Regions from separate parts of the Chromobacterium indicum genome, predicted to be linked through region 1. Evidence: riboswitches for the same ligand, from Rfam matches in the RefSeq annotation. Region 1 holds a riboswitch; the other holds the start of a gene.
What was found. A riboswitch is a leader RNA that binds a small molecule or an ion and turns the genes downstream of it on or off. The one in region 1 is predicted to bind glycine.

Region 1 (10,031 bases):
TATTCACCCGCGCCAGCAGCCGCGATTCGCCGCACGCGGCCACGCCTTGCCGCAACTGCTGCCAGTCGCTGTCGTGGACGAAATGCTGGCGCCAGCCTTCGCCAGCCACCGCCACCTGCTCGCGCGAGGCGGGGTTGCGATACAGCGCGCCGCCGTTGCCGTCGTAAAGCGTGATCAGCACCGAGGTATGCAATAGCGCTTCCGTGCTGCGCAGGGACGCCGGGTCGGCGCTGAGGCTGTTCTGCGCCTCGCAGAACATCAGCATCCGGCCATTCACCCGTATGCCGCGGAACTTCACCTTGAGCACGCTGGGCCGGCCGTTGGGATACAGCGTCCAGCTTTCCACGAAACAAGCGCCTTCGCGTTCGAAGTCCTGCTGATACTGGGCCAGCCTTTGCGCCACCGACACCGACATGTCCTGCGACATGTCGCGCGCCTGCAATTCCAGCAGGCTGGCCGCTCCCCACACCTGCAGCCCGGCCTCGTTGGCCCAGAACACCCGCTTGTGGTCGATATCGAAAATCCATACCGGCAGGCTCAAGGCCTCCAGCAGTTCCAGGTCGCCCCCCTGCCAGGAAAGTACGCTTCTTATCGGCATGTCCGCCGCTAACCTTTTATTTATTCATCAAAAAAGCGCCGCGCGACTGCCATCGCGGGCGCTTGCCATTGTAACAAACACGTCTCATTTCCTGACGCGTTTTTTGCTCATCGGGGAATCAGGCTCGGGCGATCCAGGCCCGATGCGCATTCCCGCTATGCATTCCCGCAATGAGAAACAGGGCTGACGCCCTGTTTTCTTGGTTTGCGATCGCGCGCTCAGGCGGCCTGCTTATGAGCGAACAGCCTGGCCATGCTGTGATGGTGCGGATGCCCATGGCTGAGATCCAGCGCGAACTCCTCCTGGTAAGCCAGAGGCGTCAATCCGGAAAACTGGTCGCGCAACTCGCCCGGCTGGTAGTAGTGGCGGACATAAGCCGCGGTCTCGCTGACGTCCCCGCCCGTTCCGGCGCAGCCGGGGTCGTCCACCATGAACACCGCGGCGAACAGATAGCCGCCCGGCTCCAGCCCTTCCATCATCGCCTGGGCCAGCCGCTCGCCGGCGGCGGCGTCGACATGGTCCAGCGCGGTATAGGCGACAATGATGCGGTAACGCTGCGGCTCGATTTCCAGCTCAGTCAGATTGACCACCTTGCCGCTGACATCCAGGCGCCGCCTATCGGCCTGCTCGCCCATCTTGGACACGGCCTCGGACGACTCGTCCACGCCGAACATGGAGAATCCCCGGTTCGCCAGGTACAGCGCGTTGCGTCCCTGGCCGCAAGCTAGGTCCAGCCCCCTGCCGCCTCCGCCCACGCCGTACTTCTCCAGGAAATACATCAGCGACAGCGCCGGCCTGTCACCGTAAAAGGAGTCGTTTCCGCGATAGAAAGCATCAAAATTAGCGACACACATTTCCACTCACTCCCGCTTGTCTCTTGCCCCAGATATGCGCCTGCGCGCCATCCCCGCAGGCCGCTTTGCATCCCCCTTAGTGATAGTTCGCACACGAACGTATGACTACTTAGTTATTATTTCTAAGTATTTACCCTTACACATTTATCAGACATAAAAAAACCCACCGGCTAAAACCGGCGGGTTGAGGCTGAACCGACGAGGCCGGCAGGCGGTTACGCGTAGTTTTCCATGCCCGGGCAACTGCATACCACGTTGCGGTCGCCGTAGACGTCGTCGATTCGGTTCACGCTCGGCCAGAACTTGTTTTCCAGCACATAAGGCAGCGGGAACAGGCCCTGCTCGCGGCTGTACGGGCGGTTCCAGTCGCCGGCGATGTCGGCCTTGCTGTGCGGCGCGTTGCAGAGCGGATTGTTGTCCGCCGGCCATGCGCCGCTTTGCACCTGGTCGATCTCGGCGCGAATGGAAGCCATCGCCGCGATGAAGCGGTCCAGCTCGGCCTTGGGCTCGGACTCAGTCGGCTCGATCATCAGCGTGCCTGGCACCGGGAAGCTCATGGTCGGCGCGTGGAAGCCGTAGTCCATCAGGCGCTTGGCCACGTCCACTTCGGTCACGCCGGAGGCGGCCTTCAGCGGGCGCAGGTCGATGATGCACTCGTGCGCGACGCGGCCATTGGCGCCGGTGTACAGCACCGGGAAGTGCTCGGCCAGGCGGGTGGCCAGGTAGTTGGCCGACAGCAGCGCGTTCTCGGTGGCCTGTTTCATGCCCTCGGCGCCCATCATCGCGATGTACATATAGGAGATCGGCAGGATGGAGGCCGAGCCGAACGGCGCGGCCGACACCGCGGTCTGGCCTTCCACCGCGCCCGGCACCGGTGCCACCACGTGGTTGGCGATGAACGGCGCCAAGTGGGCTTTCAGGCCGATAGGCCCCATGCCCGGTCCGCCGCCGCCGTGCGGGATGCAGAAGGTCTTGTGCAGATTCATGTGCGACACGTCGGCGCCGATGTCGGCCGGACGGGTCAGGCCCACTTGGGCGTTCAGGTTGGCGCCGTCCATGTAGACCTGGCCGCCGTGGGCGTGAACGATCTCGCAGATCTGTTTGATGCCCTGCTCGAACACGCCGTGGGTGGACGGATAGGTGATCATCAGCGCGGCCAGATTGGCGGCGTGCTGCTCGGCCTTGGCCTTCAGATCGGCCACGTCGACGTTGCCGGCATCGTCGCACTTCACCACCACCACCTGCATATTCATCATCTGCGCGGTGGCCGGATTGGTGCCATGCGCCGACTGCGGGATCAGGCAGATGTCGCGGTGGCCTTCGCCGCGCGACTCATGGTAGCGGCTGATCGCCAACAGGCCGGCGTATTCGCCCTGGGCGCCGGAGTTGGGCTGCATCGAGATCGCGTCGAAGCCGGTGATCGCCTTCAGCTGCGTTTGCAGACCTTCGATCAGCTGCAGATAGCCGACGGTCTGCTCGCGCGGCGCGAACGGGTGCATATTGGCGAATTCCGGCCAGGTGATCGGGATCATCTCGCTGGTGGCGTTCAGCTTCATGGTGCAGCTGCCCAGCGAGATCATCGAGTGGTTCATCGCCAGGTCGCGGTTTTCCAGCTTCTTCATATAGCGCAGCATCTCGTGCTCGCTATGGTGGGTGTTGAACACCGGGTGGGTCAGGATGGCAGATTCGCGCTTCAGCGCCGCCGGGATGGCGTCCTGGGCAGCGGCGTCCAAGGCGGCGATATCCGCCGGCTTGCCGGTGAACAGCTCGATCAGCTTGGCCAAGTCGGCTTCGGTGGCGGCCTCATGGAAGGCCACGCCCAGCACGGTCTTGCCGACGCGGCGCAGGTTGTAGCCGGCGGCCAACGCGGCGGCGTAGATGGCGTCGGCCTTGGGGGCGTCCACCTGCACGGTGTCGAAGAAGCGGTCGAAGACCAGCTTGCCGCCGGCCTCTTTCACCGCGTGGGCGAAGATGGCGGCCAGGCGATGGATGCGGGCGGCGATGCGCTGCACGCCTTCCGCGCCGTGGTAAACGGCGTACAGGCCGGCGATATTGGCCAGCAACACCTGGCTGGTGCAGATGTTGGAATTGGCCTTCTCGCGGCGGATGTGCTGCTCGCGGGTTTGCAACGCCATGCGCAGCGCGGTCTTGCCCTTGGCGTCGATGGACACGCCGATGATGCGGCCCGGCGCCGAGCGCTTCATCTCGTCCTTGAACGCGAAGTAAGCTGCGTGCGGGCCGCCGAAGCCCATCGGCACGCCGAAGCGCTGGGTATTGCCCAGGGCGATGTCGGCGCCCATTTCCGCCGGCGACTTCAGCGCCACCAGCGCCATCACGTCGGCGGCGACGGCGACCACGCCGCCCTTGGACTTGATAGCAGCGATGTGCGGGGTCAGGTCGATCAGATCGCCCGCTTCGCCCGGATACTGGAACAGCGCGCCGAAGTAGTCGCCGTTGCCGGCCTCTTCCGGATGGCCCTGCACCAGCTCGAAGCCGAAGTACTTGGCGCGGGTCTTCATCACGTCCAGCGTCTGCGGCAACACGCGGCTATCGACGAAGAAGCTGACGGATTTGGACTTGGACACGCGCTTGGCCATCGCCATCGCCTCGGCGGCGGCGGTAGCCTCGTCCAGCAGCGACGCGTTGGCCATTTCCAGGCCGGTCAGGTCTATCACCATCTGCTGGAAGTTCAGCAATGCTTCCAGACGGCCCTGTGCGATCTCGGCCTGGTACGGGGTGTAAGCGGTGTACCAGCCCGGGTTCTCCAGCACATTGCGCAGGATGACGGTGGGCGTCAGCACCGGATAGTAGCCCAGGCCGATGAAGGATTTGTTGACCACGTTCTTGGACGCTACCGCCTTCAGCGCGGCCAGCGCCTCGGCTTCCGGCTGCGGCGAGGGCAGATCCAGGCGGCGGTTCAGGCGGATGTCGGCCGGCAGGGTCTGGTCGACCAGCGCGTCGATGGACGGCAGGCCGACGGCGGCCAGCATCTCGGCGCGCTCGGCGTCGGACGGGCCAATGTGGCGGGCGATGAATTCGTGGCGATTGAAGAGTGCAGCAAGAGACATACAAAACCTTTCTTTTGCCACGAAAACCACGAAAGAACACGAACTGCATGGCGTCAAGCGCGCAGAGCCCCGTCAAAGAAGCAATATCGCACGTTTGCCTGTTTCGTGTTTTCCGTGGTTTTCGTAGCCAAAAAAAAGCCCCTGTCTGACGACCAGGGGCGTATCACATCAGGCGCCGATTTCCTTGGCGTAGGCGGCGGCGTCCATCAGGCCGTCCAGATCCGCGGCGTTGGCCGGCTTGATCTTGAAGAACCAGCCGTCGCCGTACGGATCGCTGTTGGCCAGCTCCGGCTCGCCTTCCAGCTCCTCGTTGACGGCGAGCACTTCGCCGGCGATCGGACAGTAGACGTCGGAAGCGGCCTTCACCGACTCCACCACGCCGGCCTGCTCATCCTTTGCCAGATTCTCGCCGGCTTTCGGCAGCTCGACGAAGACGATGTCGCCCAGCAATTCCTGCGCGTGCGCGGTGATGCCCACGGTGACGGAACCGTCGGCTTCCAGGCGCAGCCACTCGTGGCTGTCGACGTATTTCAGTTCGGCGGGAATGTTGCTCATCTTGAAGTTCTCCAGCTTAAGATCAGATCAATGGTGACGGCAGTCGCCTCAAGGCGCTGCCCGATTATTCGAAAACTTTCTTGCCGTTGCGCACGAAAGGCATCTTCACCACGCGCACATCGGTCAGCGTGCCGCGCAGATCCACCTGGGCGGCGGCGCCGGTGGCGGCCGGCACGCGGGCGATGGCGACGGAATGCTTCAGCGTCGGCGAGAAGGTGCCGCTGGTGATCACGCCTTCGCCCACGCCCTCCACCACCACCTTCAGGCCTTCGCGCAGCACGCCGCGGCCTTCCAGCACCAAGCCCACCTGCTTCATCTTCACGCCGGCGGCCTTTTGCGCCTCCAGCGCCTCGCGGCCGTTGAACTTGCGCTCGGCCGGCTCCCAGGCGATGGTCCAGCCCATGCCGGCTTCCAGCGGCGACACGGTCTCGTCCATGTCGTGGCCGTACAGATTCATGCCGGCCTCCAGGCGCAGCGTGTCGCGCGCGCCCAGGCCGATGGGAGAAACGCCGGCGGCTTGCAGTTGATTGAAGAAAGCGATGGCCTGGTCGGCCGGAACCATGATTTCCAGGCCGTCTTCGCCGGTATAGCCGGTGCGGGCATAGAACCATTCATCCTGCGGCAGACCCTGGAACACTTTCAGCGCGCGGATGGCGTCGGCCAGTTCCGGCTTCACGGCGCAGACTTTGTCTATGGCTTGCGGGCCCTGCACCGCCAGCATCGCCAGATCGCGGCGCACCTTCAGCGCCACGTCGAAGCCGGCCTTCTGGCTCTCCATCCAGGCCAAGTCTTTTTCGGTGGTGCCGGCGTTGACCACCATGCGGTAGCCGTAGGAAGTGAGATAGACGATCAGGTCGTCGACGACGGTGCCTTCCGGGGTCAGCATGCCGGAATACAGCGCCTTGCCCTCGAAGCCGAGCTTGGCAACGTCGTTGGCGATCAGTTTTTGCAGCCAGGCTTTGGCGTCGGAGCCGGTGATGTCGACCACCGTCATGTGGGAAACGTCGAACATGCCCGCGTCGGTGCGGACAATCTCATGCTCTTTCAGCTGGGAACCATAATGGATGGGCATTTCCCAACCGGCGAAATCGACCATCTTGGCGCCGGCGGCGAGGTGGGCTTCATACAGCGGAGTACGTTTCGGGGCCGTCATGGCGCGGTTCCTTCGAGCAAAGTGTGGATATCCTCTATCAACCACACCCCTCTGTCCCTGCACCTGAGATTTTCCGGCCGGATAAGCCGTTAGCCCCTTCGGTGGACGCCGCGCGGGCGCCGCTCTCCAGATTGCGCGAACCGGCTGCCGCCGGCCCGATGATACAGTCCTTTTGCCTGAGCGATTGCGGGTGCGCTTGCGCCTTCGGCGGCGGCCGAAAAGCCGCTCTCTCCTGTATGATCCGGCGATTATGGTGTCAATATCCGGGCCTTGGCAAGCCAATATTATTTCTATATCAAACAGTCTGGATAAATGTTTTTCAAGGAAAAAAACCGCTCATTTTCATGCATCAAAATGGTTCGAAAACGAAAAAAGCGCAGGCTATCGCGCTGCGCTTTTTCGCTCATCGGGACACCGGTCAATCTCCAGCGAACCGCTCCTTCAACTGCCAGACATAGATGGGCAGACCCATCAGCAACAGCAGCATGCCCCACATCACGATGTCGGCGCCGGAGCCGTACAGCGCCCACAGCGAATAGACGAAGCCGATGCCGGCGAAGAAGCCGGGCGCGACGTAATCCTTGGGCGAGAACTCCTTGCCGCGCATCAGCATGATCGCGATCAGCGCCATCGAGCAGAAGGCATACGGCAACAGCGTGGTGGCGGTGGCCAGCAGGATGATGAACTCGAAGATCTTCACGCCGCTGTCGCCGCCGGCATACTTCATCGCCATCAGAATGGTGACCAGCGCGCTGGACAGCACCAGGCCGAAGATGGGCACGCCGGCCGCGTTGCGCTGGTCGAAACGGCTGGGGAACAGGCCATCCTTGGCCGCGGCCGCCGGCACGTGCGCCTGCATCAGGCTCCAGCCGTTGAGCGCGCCGAAGCAGGACACCACCGCGCCGAAGCCCACCAGCCAGTAGCCCCAGTCGCCCCACATCAGTTTGGCCGCGTCGGCGAACGGCGCCTGCGAAGCCGCCAACGTATCCGCCGGCATCAGGCCCATCAACGACACCGTGGACAAGATATAAAGCACGGTGGCCAGCAAAGTGCCGATCACGGTGGCGCGTGGGATGGTCTTCTCCGGCTCCACCACGTCGCCGGCCGGCACCGATGCCGACTCCAGGCCGAGGAAGGCCCACAAGGTCAGCGCCATTGTCGCGGACAACGAAGACAGCAGCGGCTTGTTGTGCGGATTGAATGCCAGGTTTTCCGGCTGGAAATGGAAGAAGCCGATGAAGGTGACCGCCGCCAACGGCAGCAGCTTCAGCAGCGTGGTCACCACCGCCACCACGCCGGAGCTGCGCGCGCCGCGGCTGTTGATCCAGGTGACGATCCAGATCAGGCCGATGGCGACCGCCCCCGCCAGCGGCTCGTTGTGCCCCAATACCGGGAAAAACACCTGCATATAGCTGGTGGCCGCCACCGCCAGCGCGGCGTTGCCGGCCCATAGCGCGATCCAGTAGCCCCAGGCGATCCAAAAGCCGGCGAAATCGCCGAAGCCCGCGTGGATGTAGGCGTAAGGTCCGCCCTCGCGCGGCAGAATGGCCGACAGGCGGGCGAACACCAGCGCCAGGCAGATGGCGCCGCAGGAGGTCAGCAGCCAGCCCAGCATCGACACGCCGCCGAACGGCGCCAACGAGGCCGGTAGCAGGAAAACGCCGGAGCCTATCATATTGCCCACCACCAGGGCGGTGCACATCCAGACTCCGAGCGAGCCCTTCTTTTGAGTGGAACTGTTTTCGTTCAAACCTGACTCTCCGTGGGAACGAAAGCATCGCGCGCCGGGATAGTCACACCCGGCGTCAGACATGCGGAAAAGGTCAAAACCGCATCGACAGGCCTATGGGCCATGGCTTCAAGATAGCCGAAGCCAGAACGCTCGGCTGCGCCGCAACCGGGTGCGGCCTGCCGCCGCGCCAAAAAAAGGGCGCATTAAAACACAGTTTTGACGTAAAAACATGTCGCATTGACGATTTTTTTCATCAAAAAACCGTTAGCAGGCAGATGCTTATGTCATTAACGTGGAAAATCGTCAGGAATGAGGAAGTTGCAAGGGGCCGGCCGGCACGCGGCTCAATGACCAATTCGCCGCCGCCCAGCGCCACAGATCGTCCAGGCTCTCGCAACCCGCCGGCGGGACATGGCCCAGCAGCTCAAGCGCCGCGCGCAACTGCCGCGCGGCATCGCCAGTCGATATCGCCGGCGCCAGCGTCTGCTTGGACAATTTCTCGCCGGCTGCGTTGGTCAGCACCGGCAGGTGGCAATAACCTGGCGCGGGCAGGCCGAGCGCGTCGTAAACCGCCAGCTGGCGCGGCGTGGACACCAGCAGATCGGCGCCGCGGACGATGTCGGTGACGCCCTGCTCCGCGTCATCCACCACCACCGCGAGTTGATAGGCCCAGAAGCCGTCGGCGCGCAGCAACACGAAATCGCCGATGTCGCGCGCCAGGTCCTGCCGGTACGCGCCCTGCAGCCTGTCGTCCACCACCCGCTCCCCTTCGGCCACGGCCAAACGCCAGGCCCGGCCCTCGCGGCCGCCGGGGCAGCCGCGCCGGCAGGTGCCCGGGTAAACATAGCCATCCAAGCCGCGCCGGGCATGCGCGGCGATTTCCTTGCGGGTGCAGCAGCAGGCGTAAGCTTGGCCGGAGGCGGCCAACCGTTCCAGCGCGGCGCGGTACAAGCCATGGCGGCGGCTCTGGTACGCCACCTCGCCGTCCCACTCGAAGCCGAAAGCCTCCAGCGTGCGCAGGATGTCGTCGGCCGCGCCCGGCACCTCGCGTGGCGGATCCAGATCCTCCATCCGCAGCAGCCATTCGCCGCCGCGGCTGCGCGCTTCCAGGTAGCTGCCGACGGCGGTGCTGAGCGAGCCCGCGTGCAGCAGGCCGGTGGGACTGGGGGCGAAACGGCCCCGGTAGATCGCATTGGACATCTTGAGGAATTTGCCGGAGCGTCAGAAAGGAAATTTACCGCTAAAATGACGATTATCCCGAATCACGATCCAGCCTTACTGAGGATACACGAATGGCGTACGTTGTAACCGATGCCTGTATCAAATGCAAATACACCGACTGCGTCGAGGTCTGCCCGGTCGACTGCTTCCGCGAAGGCCCCAACTTCCTGGCGATAGACCCGGACGAGTGCATCGACTGCTCGCTGTGCGTGCCTGAATGCCCTGTCAGCGCCATCTACGCTGAAGACGACGTGCCCAAGGACCAGCAAGGATTCATCGCGCTCAACGCGGAACTGGCCAAGAACTGGCCTAGCATCGTCGAGCGCATCGATCCGCTGCCCGACCACGCGGACTGGGCCGACGTGAAGGACAAGCTGCCCCATCTGGAACGCTAACCCGCATTCCGCTCAAAACCAGAGGCGGCCTTCCGGCCGCCTTTTTCGTTCCGGGCCCGCTCGCCGGCTCAGATGAACAGATCGATGTCGCCGGTCCTGGCTCCTTCGTTCTGATCCACGATGCGGCCGCGATACGGCTGCTCTTGCTTGATCGCCGCGCTGGTGCGCTTCAATTTCTTGATCAGCACCTTGCCCGTCTCCGTGAAGAAATACACCTTGCGCGCGTACTCCCCCAATAAATCCTCGGCCAAGATGGGAATCTGCTCGTTGGCCAGGTAGGTGCGGATGAAATGGCTGTTGCGCTCCCCCACCCTGACCATCGTCATGCCGTCCAGCACATTGCCGGCTCCGAAAATCTTGGCCTCCAACCGGTTGCGCATCGCGCCGAGCTTTTGCATGTCGGTGATCAGCAACTCCATCGCGTTGACGCCGAAGCGGGCGGCAGACGCGCCGGA
Region 2 (10,031 bases), on a different contig from region 1:
GAACAGCGGCTGGACGAAAGGGGACCACCGCGCGGTGCGCACGCCGGCCTCGGCCAGCGCGTCGCGCGTCCATTGGTTGCAGGTGACGATGGGGTTGTAGCGGCCATGGGCGGGGTAGAAGGCGTCGTTGTCGCCGTAGTGATAACCCTTTTCCTGTCGTGCCTGGCCGTTGGCGTCAAAAGGCGCGCTGCGGCGGATGAAGTCAACCAGCCGGCGGTATTGTTCTGGACTGAGCAGAATGCGCCGGGTGTCTTTGCCTTCCGTCGGCTGGGGCAGGTATTCCACGTGCAGCACGCTTTGGTCGAAAGCCAGCGCGGCCAAGGCTTTGCCGGCGCTCAGGTCTTCCCAGTTTTGAATGGTCAGGAAGAATACCTTGCTGCCCCAGCCGATGGAGATATAGGGCGAGCGCGCGTATTGATCGGGGCGGCGGATGTGTTCCGGAGGAAAGGCGGCGGACCAGTCCATCGCGTCGGTTTTGACCGGCATGATCAGGCTGGTGTGCACGCCATTGCTGTCCAGGTAGATGGGTATGCCGCCTGCGGGCGGCTGCCAGCTGCGGTTGGCGGGCAGCCAGCCCAGCGCCAGCGCGGCGAGCAGGTAGCAGATCAGTAGCGCGGGAATAACCAGCAGCAGGCGCAGAAGGTGGCGAAAGGCGATGCCGGAAATGTGCATGGTGTTGGCGAGCTTGTCGGGTATCGGATATCAGGGGAATCTTATTTACCTTGGGTTGCGGTGGGCTGTCAAATATCCATTTTCATTTCCCTGGCTGGAGTTTGGGACGCGCGCGAGGAAAGTGACATCCATGGTTGGGCATGGTTGTGGCGCAGCGCTGACGGCTGGAATGCGAAACACCCCGCTAGGGCGGGGTGTTTGTCTTGGGGCTCAGTGGTGGTCGTGCCGGTAGGCGAACACCGGAAGCTGCCATTCGCGCCACAGCGCGACTAGGCGCAGCGCCAGGCCGAAGGCGAAGCTGGCGATCACGTTCCAGTCATGGGGCATGGCCAGATGGTTGAGGCCCAGGTACAGGATGGCCACCAGCAGCGACACGCTGGCGTACAGCTCGCGGCGGAATACGATGGGCACGCGGTTGCACAGCACGTCGCGCAGAATGCCGCCGGCGATGCCGGTGATCATGCCGGCCATTACGATGATGACCGGGTGGTAGCCCATGCCCAGCGCCACGTCGCAGCCGATGATGGTGAACGCCACCAGGCCCAGCGCGTCCAGGATCAGGAACAGGCGGTTCAGATGGCGCATATAACGGGCGACCAGGACCGCGGCCAGGCCGCCGGCCACCACCAGCAGCACGTACTCCGGATGCTGGGTCCAGCCTATCGGGTAACGGCCCAGCACGATGTCGCGCACGGTGCCGCCGCCCAGCGCGGTGAGGAAGGCGATGACGGCTACGCCGAAAATGTCCATGTGGCGGCGGCCGGCCGCCAGCGCGCCGGTCATCGCTTCCGCGGTGATGGCGATCAGGTAGATCAGGGTCAGCATGATGAAATCTTATGGGGGTGGAACGATGGAATGCCAGCCGGAGCGATGGCGCGCGGATGACGGAAAACGGAAATGAGGCGCGAAAGGCTCGCGCCGAGGCATGGATGAGCGGACAAGGCAAACTCCTGGACGGTTTCCGGGTTGGGTAACAGCCTCTCCCCTTGTCCTTTTACCTGAGAGTTGCGCGGCCTTTGGCCGCTTGCCCCTTCGGTGGGCCGCGCGGGGCGGCCTCTCTCCAATCGGCTTGAATCGATACTGCGCTGCGGTACGTTTGCCTGAGCGATTATGGGAGCTTGCGTCTTCGGCGGGGGCGCGGCCCCTCTCTCCCGCAGAACCGGAATATTAGCTTTCGCTATTGCAATAGTCAATGCGGGAACCGAGTCGCCCCGGCTCCCGCGCATGGCTTAGGCCTTGCCCCGCTTGCCGGGCGCGGAAGCGGCCGGCGGCGTGCCTGGAGCCTGGCCGTTGGCCTTGCCCGCAGGCTTTTTCGCGGCGCTCGTCCGCGTGGCCGGCTTGGCTATCGGCTTGATTTCCTCCGATGTCGGCTTCGGCGCGGCGGGCTTGGCGGTTGTTGCCGGCGTTTTGGCTGCCGGCGAGGGTTTTGCCGTGGCCGGTTTGCTTGCCGGAGTGGTCTTGCGCGCTGCCGGCTTGACGGTTTTGGCCGATGGTTTGGCGGCGGATGCAGGCTTCGCCGGGGCAGCTTTGCTTGTCGCGGCCTTCGCGGAAACGGTTTTGCCGGAGACGGGCTTGGCCACGGGGAGCGAAACGGCGGGGGCGGCCTCGACTGGGACCGGCGAGAGGACCGCAGGCTCCGCTTCAGCCCGAGCTGCGGGAGAGGCGGCGTGGATCGCGGCGTCGAGCTCCAGCGTCTTGGCCACCTCATTCAGCCGCGACTGGTGCTCGGCCGGAATGGGACCGTTCAGCGCCATCAGATCGCGAGCCAGCAGCCAGGCCTGATGGCGGCGACGAGCATCCGGCAGCAGCAGAGGCAGGCCGCGCAGCGCGCGCGGCGCGTCCAGCCGTACCAGCGCCACCTGATGTCGGACGATGTCCTTCAATTGCATCAGCGTCAGCGGATACTCGTGGCGCACGTCGCGCATCACCCGGCGGATGGCGTTGAACGGCCGTTCGTCCACCACGCCGATGCCGATGCTGACGTAAAGCAGCAACCGCACGAAGCCGTCGGCCAGCGTGCCTTGCTCGAAGCTGGGGTCCAGCGCTTCGCGCTTCAGGCGCGCCAGTTCCCGGGTTTCCCAGGTCAAGGCTTGGTTGCGCGGCTCGCCGGCGGGGGCGACGCCGACCAGCGTGGCGAGCTGCGGCGATTCGTAGACGGCGCGGAACAGCTGCTCCTGCGCGGCGTCGCGCAGGTCGCGGTAGTGGTCCAGCGACTGAACGATGAAGCCGGACAGCTGTTCCTGCCACAGCCACAGCGGATTGTCCGCCGCGACGGGCCGGCGTTGCTCGCGCACCTTGGCGGCGAGGTCCGGTAGCCACCACAGCCACGGGTTTTTCGGCGAGACCAGCGTCCGCTCCAGGCGGGCGGGGTGCAGCTCGCGCAGCAGGCGGGCGCTGGCCTCATTGCTGGCGGCGCGCAGCGCGGGGGAGACGTAGCGGTCGTACACGCCTTGGTTGATCTCGGACACGCGCTTCACCACTTCGAACGCGCGCTCGTCGTCGCGGCCGTCGTCCAGCGCCAGGATGTCGGACACCTCGCGCGCTTCGAAGCGGATGATGTAGCGGCCTTCGATGTATTCCTGGCCGGGCGCGTCGGGCGCGATGTCGTCGATGACGGCCTCGTACAGGCCGGGAGCCAGCACGTCGATCAGGTCCAGCGCGCTGGCGAATTCGCTGTGCTCTTTGTTGGCGACGCCGGCGGAGACGAAGATGCCGAGATGGCCCACCTTGTTGTGCAGGCAATAGACGATGGTCTGCTCGTTATTGCGGATGTCCTCGGCGCTGTCGTACAGGTCGGCGATCCAGTTCAGCGCTTGCTGCGGCGGCGTGATGTTATCGCCCCAGGATGCGAACACCATGATGGGCGAGCGGATGTTGCGCATGTCCACCCGTGCCTTGCCGTCATGGCTGGTGATCTTGCCGTGGACCAGCTCGTTGCCGACAAACAGCTTCTGGGTGATCCATTCCATTTCCGCCTTGTTCAGCAGGTAATGGCCGCCCCACCAGCGTTCGAAGTCCAGATAGCGTTGCGGCTCGGTGTCGATCTTGGCGTACAGATTGTAGGACTTCTTCCACAGGGTATTGGCCGGATCCAGCTTCTCGAAGTTCTCGACCAGATGGGCTCCGTCGAAATGGCCGTTGCCCAGGTCGCCGGCCAGCGACGCGGTCCAGGTGCCGCCGTTCAGGCCGCCGGCGTAGCGCATCGGGTTCTTGCCGCGCACGCCGGCCCAGTACGACAGCGGCGATCCGGCCAGCAGGATGGGGCCGACCAGTTCCGGCGCCACCGACGCCAGCATCGCCAATGCCCAGCCGCCCTGGCAGTTGCCGATCACGAAGGGCTTGCCGTCGCTGTCCGGGTGCAGCTCGTTGACGCGTTTGAGGAAGTGTCCTTCGGCCTTGGCCACGCTTTCTATGGTCTGGCCTGGCACCGGTTGGGGGAAGAACATCACGAAATAGCAGGGATGGCCCTGTTGCAGCGCGATGCCGATCTCGCTGTCCATCTTGAAGCCGCCGATGCCCGGCCCATGGCCGGCGCGGGGGTCGATGACGACGAAGGGGCGCTTGGCGGGATCGGTGGGCGGGCAGTTGGCCGGCGGCTGGATCGCCGCCAGCGCGTAGTTGGCCGGATCGGGCAGCTCACGGGCGTCCATGATGATCCGGTAGTCGAAAACCAGCACCGGAGGCTTGCCGCTTTCGCAGTGCTCCAGGTAGGCTTCGCCGCGGCGGTACAGCGTGTCCCAATACAGGATGCCGCGCTGGCAGGCGTCCAGCCAGTAATCAAACAACGGTTGAGGGAACGGGAACTTCCCGCCTTGAACTGCAGCAGTTGACCACATTGCAACCCCTTGTTCTTGAACGGTAGGAAAAGACGCGACGGCTCATCGCGAGCCATGGCCGTCACTGTACTCGTTATCTGCTGCGATGCAATAAATGCGAATGGTCTGGCGGCGATATGTGGCGCGCAGCCATCAATTTGTTGCAGCGCAAACAGAGGTTCGAGTCGCGGCGGCCGCTTCCAGTTCCTTGACCATCACCACGCTGGCGTAGGCTTTGTCCGGCCATTGCAGCGGCGCTTCGACGCGGTAGCCGCGCTTGCCGTAGCGTTCTACCAGATGGGTGGCGGGTTCGGCGGTGTCCAGGCGGATGCGGCGATAGCCCTGGAGGCGGGCCCAGTCCTCGGCGGCGTCCATCAGCCGCGAGCCCAGTCTTTGCCCTTGCCAGGCGGGATCGACGGCGAACTGCATCAGCACCGCTCCGTCGGTTTGGCGGAATTGCGGACAGGGCGAGGCGGGCCGCGGATGATGCACCGTAACGGTGCCGACCAGCTCGTCTCCATGCCACGCCAGCAGGCAGTAGCCGCCGGTGATGCGGCGGCGGGTGACGGCCGCGCTTTGATCCACCGCGGTGTAACGCAGGCCCATCGCGGCCAGCTGGGCATAGGCGCAGTGCAGCAGGGCGGTCAGTTGTTCGATCGAGTCGGTTTCGGCCAACGGGCGCAGCGTGAACATGTCTTCAATCATCCGGTACGGGAAACCTCGACTGAAGCAATTGTCATGCCGGGCGGATGTCGGCGCGCTGCCAGTCGCCGGCCATTTCCTCGCTGATCAGCTGTTCCGAGACGAAGTCGATGAAGGCGCGCACCGCCGGCGACAAGCCGCGGCGGGTGGGGAAGGCGGCGTGCAGGATGCCCCAGGGAAAGTCGTACTGCGGCAGGATGTGCCGCAGCCGTCCGTCCGCCAGCGCCTGGTGGCAGACGTTGGCCGGCAGCGCGGCGACGCCGATGCCGGCGATGGCGGCTTCCAGCAGCACGATCATGTCGTCGGTCATCAACCTGGGCGTGTCCAGGTGGATAGTGTAGCTCTGGCCGACATTGTCCAGCAGCACCCATTGGCCGCGGCCGTCCGGGCGGCTCATGGCCAGCGCGGGCAGGGAGGCCAGCCGTTCCGGCGTTTTCGGCTCGCCGTGGCTTTCCAGAAAGGCCGGACTGGCCACCAGGATCACCCGGCTCCGGCCCAGCCGGCGCACCACCAGGCTGGCGCTGTCTTCGATCACGTTGCGGACCCGGATTGCCACGTCCACGCCTTCTTCTATCAGGTCCACCCGGCGGTTGGTGGCGTCGAGGATCACCCGCACCTGCGGGTGGAGCGCCAGAAAGCGGGGCAACGCGGCGCTGAGCATGGTTTTGGACAGCAGCTCCGGGCAACTGACGCGGATCAGGCCGCGCGGCTCGGCGCTGCTGTGCAGCACCGTCTCGTCGGCCGCCTCGGCCTCGGCCAGCATCGCCTGGCAGTGCTGGTAGTACTGGCTGCCGATTTCGGTCAGCGACAGCCGGCGGGTGGTTCTTTGCAGCAGACGCACGCCCAGCCTGGCTTCCAGCTCGGCTACGCGGCGGGACAGCTTGGACTTGGGAATGCCCAGCACGCGTCCGGCGGCCATGAAGCCGCCGTGCTCGACGACTTTGGCGAAGTACAAGAGATCGTTCAGGTCCTGCATGATTGTTTCATTGATGGAACAATGTTTCCGATTTTAACAGTCTAGTCCTGATTGTTCTGGATATCTATCATCCACTCATCGCAATCGAACCCCGAAGGACCCAGACCATGAAACTGCTTCACCTCGACTCCAGCATCCTGGCCGACAACTCCGTCACCCGCGAATTGTCCGCCGTCGTCGCCAACACCCTGCGCCAGCGCCACGCCAATGTGGAAACCAGCTACCGCGACCTGGCGGCCAACCCGATCGCCCACCTGTCCGGCGAAATCGTCGGCGCGCGTTTCGCGCCCGAATCCGACTGGACCGCGACCCAGCGCAGCGAGGCCGCGCTGAGCGACCAGCTGATCGAGGAATTCCTGGCTGCGGACGTGCTGGTCATCGGCGCGCCGATGTACAACTTCTCCATCCCGACGCAGCTGAGAAGCTGGATCGACCGCGTGTTCGCCGCTGGCCGCACTTTCAAGTACACCGAAACCGGCCCGGTGGGCCTGGTGAAGGACAAGAAAGTGGTGTTGGTGTCCGCCCGCGGCGGCGTGCACAGCGGCGAGCAGGGCAGCCTGATGGATTTCCAGGAAGACTACCTGGTGAAAGTGCTGGGCTTCCTGGGCGTCAGCGATGTGGAAATCATCCGCGCCGAAGCAGTCAATATGGGGCCGGACAAGCGCGCCACCTCCATTCACATGGCCAAGGAGGCCATCGCCAAGCTGGCGCTGTAATACCGGCTGGCCATGAAAAAGCCCGGCTTTCGAGCCGGGCTTTTTTGCGTCCATGTCATTCCAGCGGCTGCTTCAGCACTTGATCCACGCTGGCTTCGCTCAAGTAGCGGCGCAGGATCGCGCGCAAGGCGCCGTCGCGGTACATCTTGCGCAGCTCCTGGTGCCAGAGCTCGGCGGCGGCCGGCGTGAACCGCGCCTTGCTCAGCGCGATGGAGCCGGCGATGGTTTCGCCGTCGGGGAAGAAGTCGCGCGCGTTGACCAGTTGCTCGGCGTGGTGGGCGCGAAACCATGGATCGTAGCTGATGGGGTGCGCGAGAACGACGTCCACCAAACCGTTGACCAGCATGCGGTACAGGTCGTCTTCGCTTTCCGCGATCACCAGCTTGTGTTGCTGGGCAAGGTCGTTCAGCAGCCGATCCTGGGCGGGGCTGTGGCGATAGCCGCGTATCGCTCCCCAGCGCAGAGAGGGGGACTTGAGCAGATCGTCTAGCGAATCGGCCCGGTTGGAACGCGGCAGCAGCACCATGTTCTTGCTGTGGTTGTAGGGATACAGCCACAGATAGCGCTGGCGCTCCGGCGTGATCAAGGTAGAGGAGCCGATGTCAGCCAATCCAAGCTCCAGTTGCTTGAGCGCGCGGATGCGCGGGTAGTCGGCCTCCGCGCGGATCGGGCAATCCAGCCGCCGCGCCAGCTCGCGCACCAGGTCGACATCGTAGCCCTTTCCCTGGTGGTAGGCGACGCCGAAATCATAGTAGGCGATGGCCAGCGGTCCCTGCGGACAGGCGGGATTGCCAGCCTGGGCGGTTAGCGGCAGGAGGAGCGGAATCAGCCAGCCGGCCAGGCGCTGTAGGAAGGGGGTGCGCATCATTCCAGCGGCTTCTGCATCATCTGCTTGGCGGCGCTCTCGTTCAGATAGCGGCGCAGGATGTCGTACAGGCTGCCGTCCTGATACATCTTCAGCAGCTCCTGATGCCATTTCTCGGCGGCGGCGCGGCCGAAGCGCGCCTTGCTCAGCGCCAGGCCGCTGGCGACCATGTCGGTTTCCGGATACAGGTCCAGCACCACGATCTGGCCGGCGTTGGGCAGCACGCGCAGCCAGCGTCCATAGCTGAACGGTTGGGCGAAAATCGCGGTGACCACGCCGCTGCTCAGCATCTTGTACAGATCGTCCTCGTCAGTGGCGATCACCACTTTGCGCTGGGCGTTCAGTTCTTCCAGCAGCTTGTCTTGCGAGGGGCCGTGATGGTAGCCGCGTATCGCTCCCCAGCGCAGCGCCGGGTCTTCGCGCAGCGCGGCCAAGGTTCTGGCCTGGATGACCGGGTTCAGCAGCACCATGTTCTTGGTGTGGTTGTATTGGTAAATCCATGAGTATTGCAACCGGTCCGGCGAGGCCAAGGTGGAGGGGCTGACGTCTATCTGCCCGCTGGACAGCATTTTCAGCGCGCGCAGCCGGGGCAATTCGGTCTCGCTGGCGATGGGGCAGCCCAGCCGGCGGGACAGCTCCCTGACCATGTCCACATCGTAGCCCTTGCCGTCGCGGTAGGCGGCGCCGATCTTGTAGTAGCCGATCTTGAGCGGGCCGTTGGGGCAGGCCGGGTTGGCCGCGGCCAGGCAGGTCGCGGAGAGCAGCAGGGCAAGCACGGGTGGAATGTTTCGCCGCATTTCGTATGTCACCTCTGAATATTGCTTCTTCTACCCCTGGGCATATCGCTGACACACCGGTTTTCATTGCCGCCGCAGGCCTGGGCGTGGACGGCTTGGCCATCGTCAGAGAACCGGCGCGCGCAACAGGTAGTCTGTGGTTTCCTCGCTCAGGAAGCGGCGGAATATCTCGCGCAGGCTTCCGTCGCGGTACATTTTTTTCAGTTCCGCATGCCAGAGTTCGGCCGCCGACTCAGGAAACCGTTTTTTGCTGAGCGCCACGCCGCCGGCAGTCGCTTCGATATCGGGAAACAGATCCAGCACGACGACTTGCTTGCGGATGCTGGGGGCTTGAAGCCAGTCGTCATAACTGGTCGGATGCGCAAGCGCGCCGGTGATCACGCCTGTAGTCAGCATTTTGTACAGATCATTTTCATCGATGGCCGTCACCACCTTGTTTCTCTTCGCCAGCTCGGCCAGCAACTGGTCCTGCATCGGGCTGAATTTCCAGCCGCGGATCACGCCCCATCGGAGCTTCGGATCGCTGGGTAAGGCGGTCAGAGTGCGGGCCTGCACTTCCGTGCGCAGCAGCACCATGCTTTTGCTGTGTTTGTAAGTGTAGATCCAGGCGTATTGGAGGCGGTCCGGCGTGGGGGTGGCGGAGGTGGCGATGTCGATTTCGCCGATTTGCAGCAGCTTGAGGGTGCGGATCCATGGAAAGACGCTTTCGTTGGCGATGGGGCAGCGCAGGCGGCGCGCGATTTCGCGTATCAGGTCCACGTCGTAGCCTCGTCCATCGTGGTAGGCCAGGCCATATTCGTAAAATCCCACTTTTAGCGGCCCGGAGGGGCAGGCGGGATTGCTTTCCGCCGCATGGGCAAAGGACGTTAGCCATAACAGGCCGACAAGGGCAAGTCTGTAGATTCGCTGCATGCTAACGCGCCATCCGGAAGTCTTTGATTTCAATCATAGCCGCGCTGTCGGCGGCTGCTACCCCCGGCTGGAGGCGATAAGGGCGCTTGCAGAGCCTGGCGCGGCGGCTTTTGGACGGGCTAAGCGGAAAAACAGGCGGGGCGGACGATCCGCGATGCGGCGCGGCCGGCTTGGGGAGGGCGCCATCCGGCGCGGGCGGGACAGGCCGCCGGCCGGGACGGAACCCGGCCGGCGTGGAGGGTTACAGCTTGATCAGCGTGCTCTTCAGCTCGGTGTATTTCTCCAGCGCGTGCAGCGATTTGTCGCGGCCGTTGCCGGACTGCTTGTAGCCGCCGAAGGGGAAGTTCATGTCGCCGCCCTCGTCATAGCAGTTCACCCACACGGTGCCGGCGCGCAGGCGGCGCGACACCTGGTGGGCGGTGCTGACGTTGGAGGTCCACACCGCGGCCGCCAGGCCGTAGGCGGTGTCGTTGGCGATGCGGATGGCGTCGTCCAGCTCGCTGAAGGTGATCACCGACAGCACCGGTCCGAAGATCTCCTCGCGGCAGATGGTCAGGTCGTCGCTCGGGCAGTCGA

Region 2: it holds a riboswitch for glycine, as region 1 does, so the genes downstream of both, VA599_RS00570 (trimeric intracellular cation channel family protein) here and gcvT (glycine cleavage system aminomethyltransferase GcvT) in region 1, are expected to answer to the same signal.

Annotation. Positions count from the first base shown of each region.
Region 1 covers NZ_JAYFSJ010000003.1:211,434-221,464, forward strand. The annotation lists gene VA599_RS05795 (putative bifunctional diguanylate cyclase/phosphodiesterase) at 1-598, opposite strand, end outside; gene VA599_RS05800 (class I SAM-dependent methyltransferase) at 817-1,377, opposite strand; gene gcvP (aminomethyl-transferring glycine dehydrogenase) at 1,668-4,520, opposite strand; gene gcvH (glycine cleavage system protein GcvH) at 4,689-5,075, opposite strand; gene gcvT (glycine cleavage system aminomethyltransferase GcvT) at 5,140-6,228, opposite strand; glycine riboswitch at 6,270-6,368, opposite strand; glycine riboswitch at 6,383-6,473, opposite strand; gene VA599_RS05820 (amino acid permease) at 6,647-7,930, opposite strand; gene gluQRS (tRNA glutamyl-Q(34) synthetase GluQRS) at 8,264-9,148, opposite strand; gene fdxA (ferredoxin FdxA) at 9,253-9,576, shown strand; gene cheD (chemoreceptor glutamine deamidase CheD) at 9,645-10,031, opposite strand, start outside.
Region 2 covers NZ_JAYFSJ010000001.1:92,376-102,406, forward strand. The annotation lists gene VA599_RS00565 (TIGR02117 family protein) at 1-672, opposite strand, end outside; gene VA599_RS00570 (trimeric intracellular cation channel family protein) at 883-1,497, opposite strand; glycine riboswitch at 1,649-1,746, opposite strand; glycine riboswitch at 1,751-1,836, opposite strand; gene VA599_RS00575 (DUF3141 domain-containing protein) at 1,902-4,508, opposite strand; gene VA599_RS00580 (GNAT family N-acetyltransferase) at 4,641-5,180, opposite strand; gene VA599_RS00585 (LysR substrate-binding domain-containing protein) at 5,224-6,165, opposite strand; gene VA599_RS00590 (FMN-dependent NADH-azoreductase) at 6,273-6,881, shown strand; gene VA599_RS00595 (substrate-binding periplasmic protein) at 6,937-7,749, opposite strand; gene VA599_RS00600 (substrate-binding periplasmic protein) at 7,746-8,522, opposite strand; gene VA599_RS00605 (substrate-binding periplasmic protein) at 8,649-9,455, opposite strand; gene VA599_RS00610 (aldehyde dehydrogenase) at 9,697-10,031, opposite strand, start outside.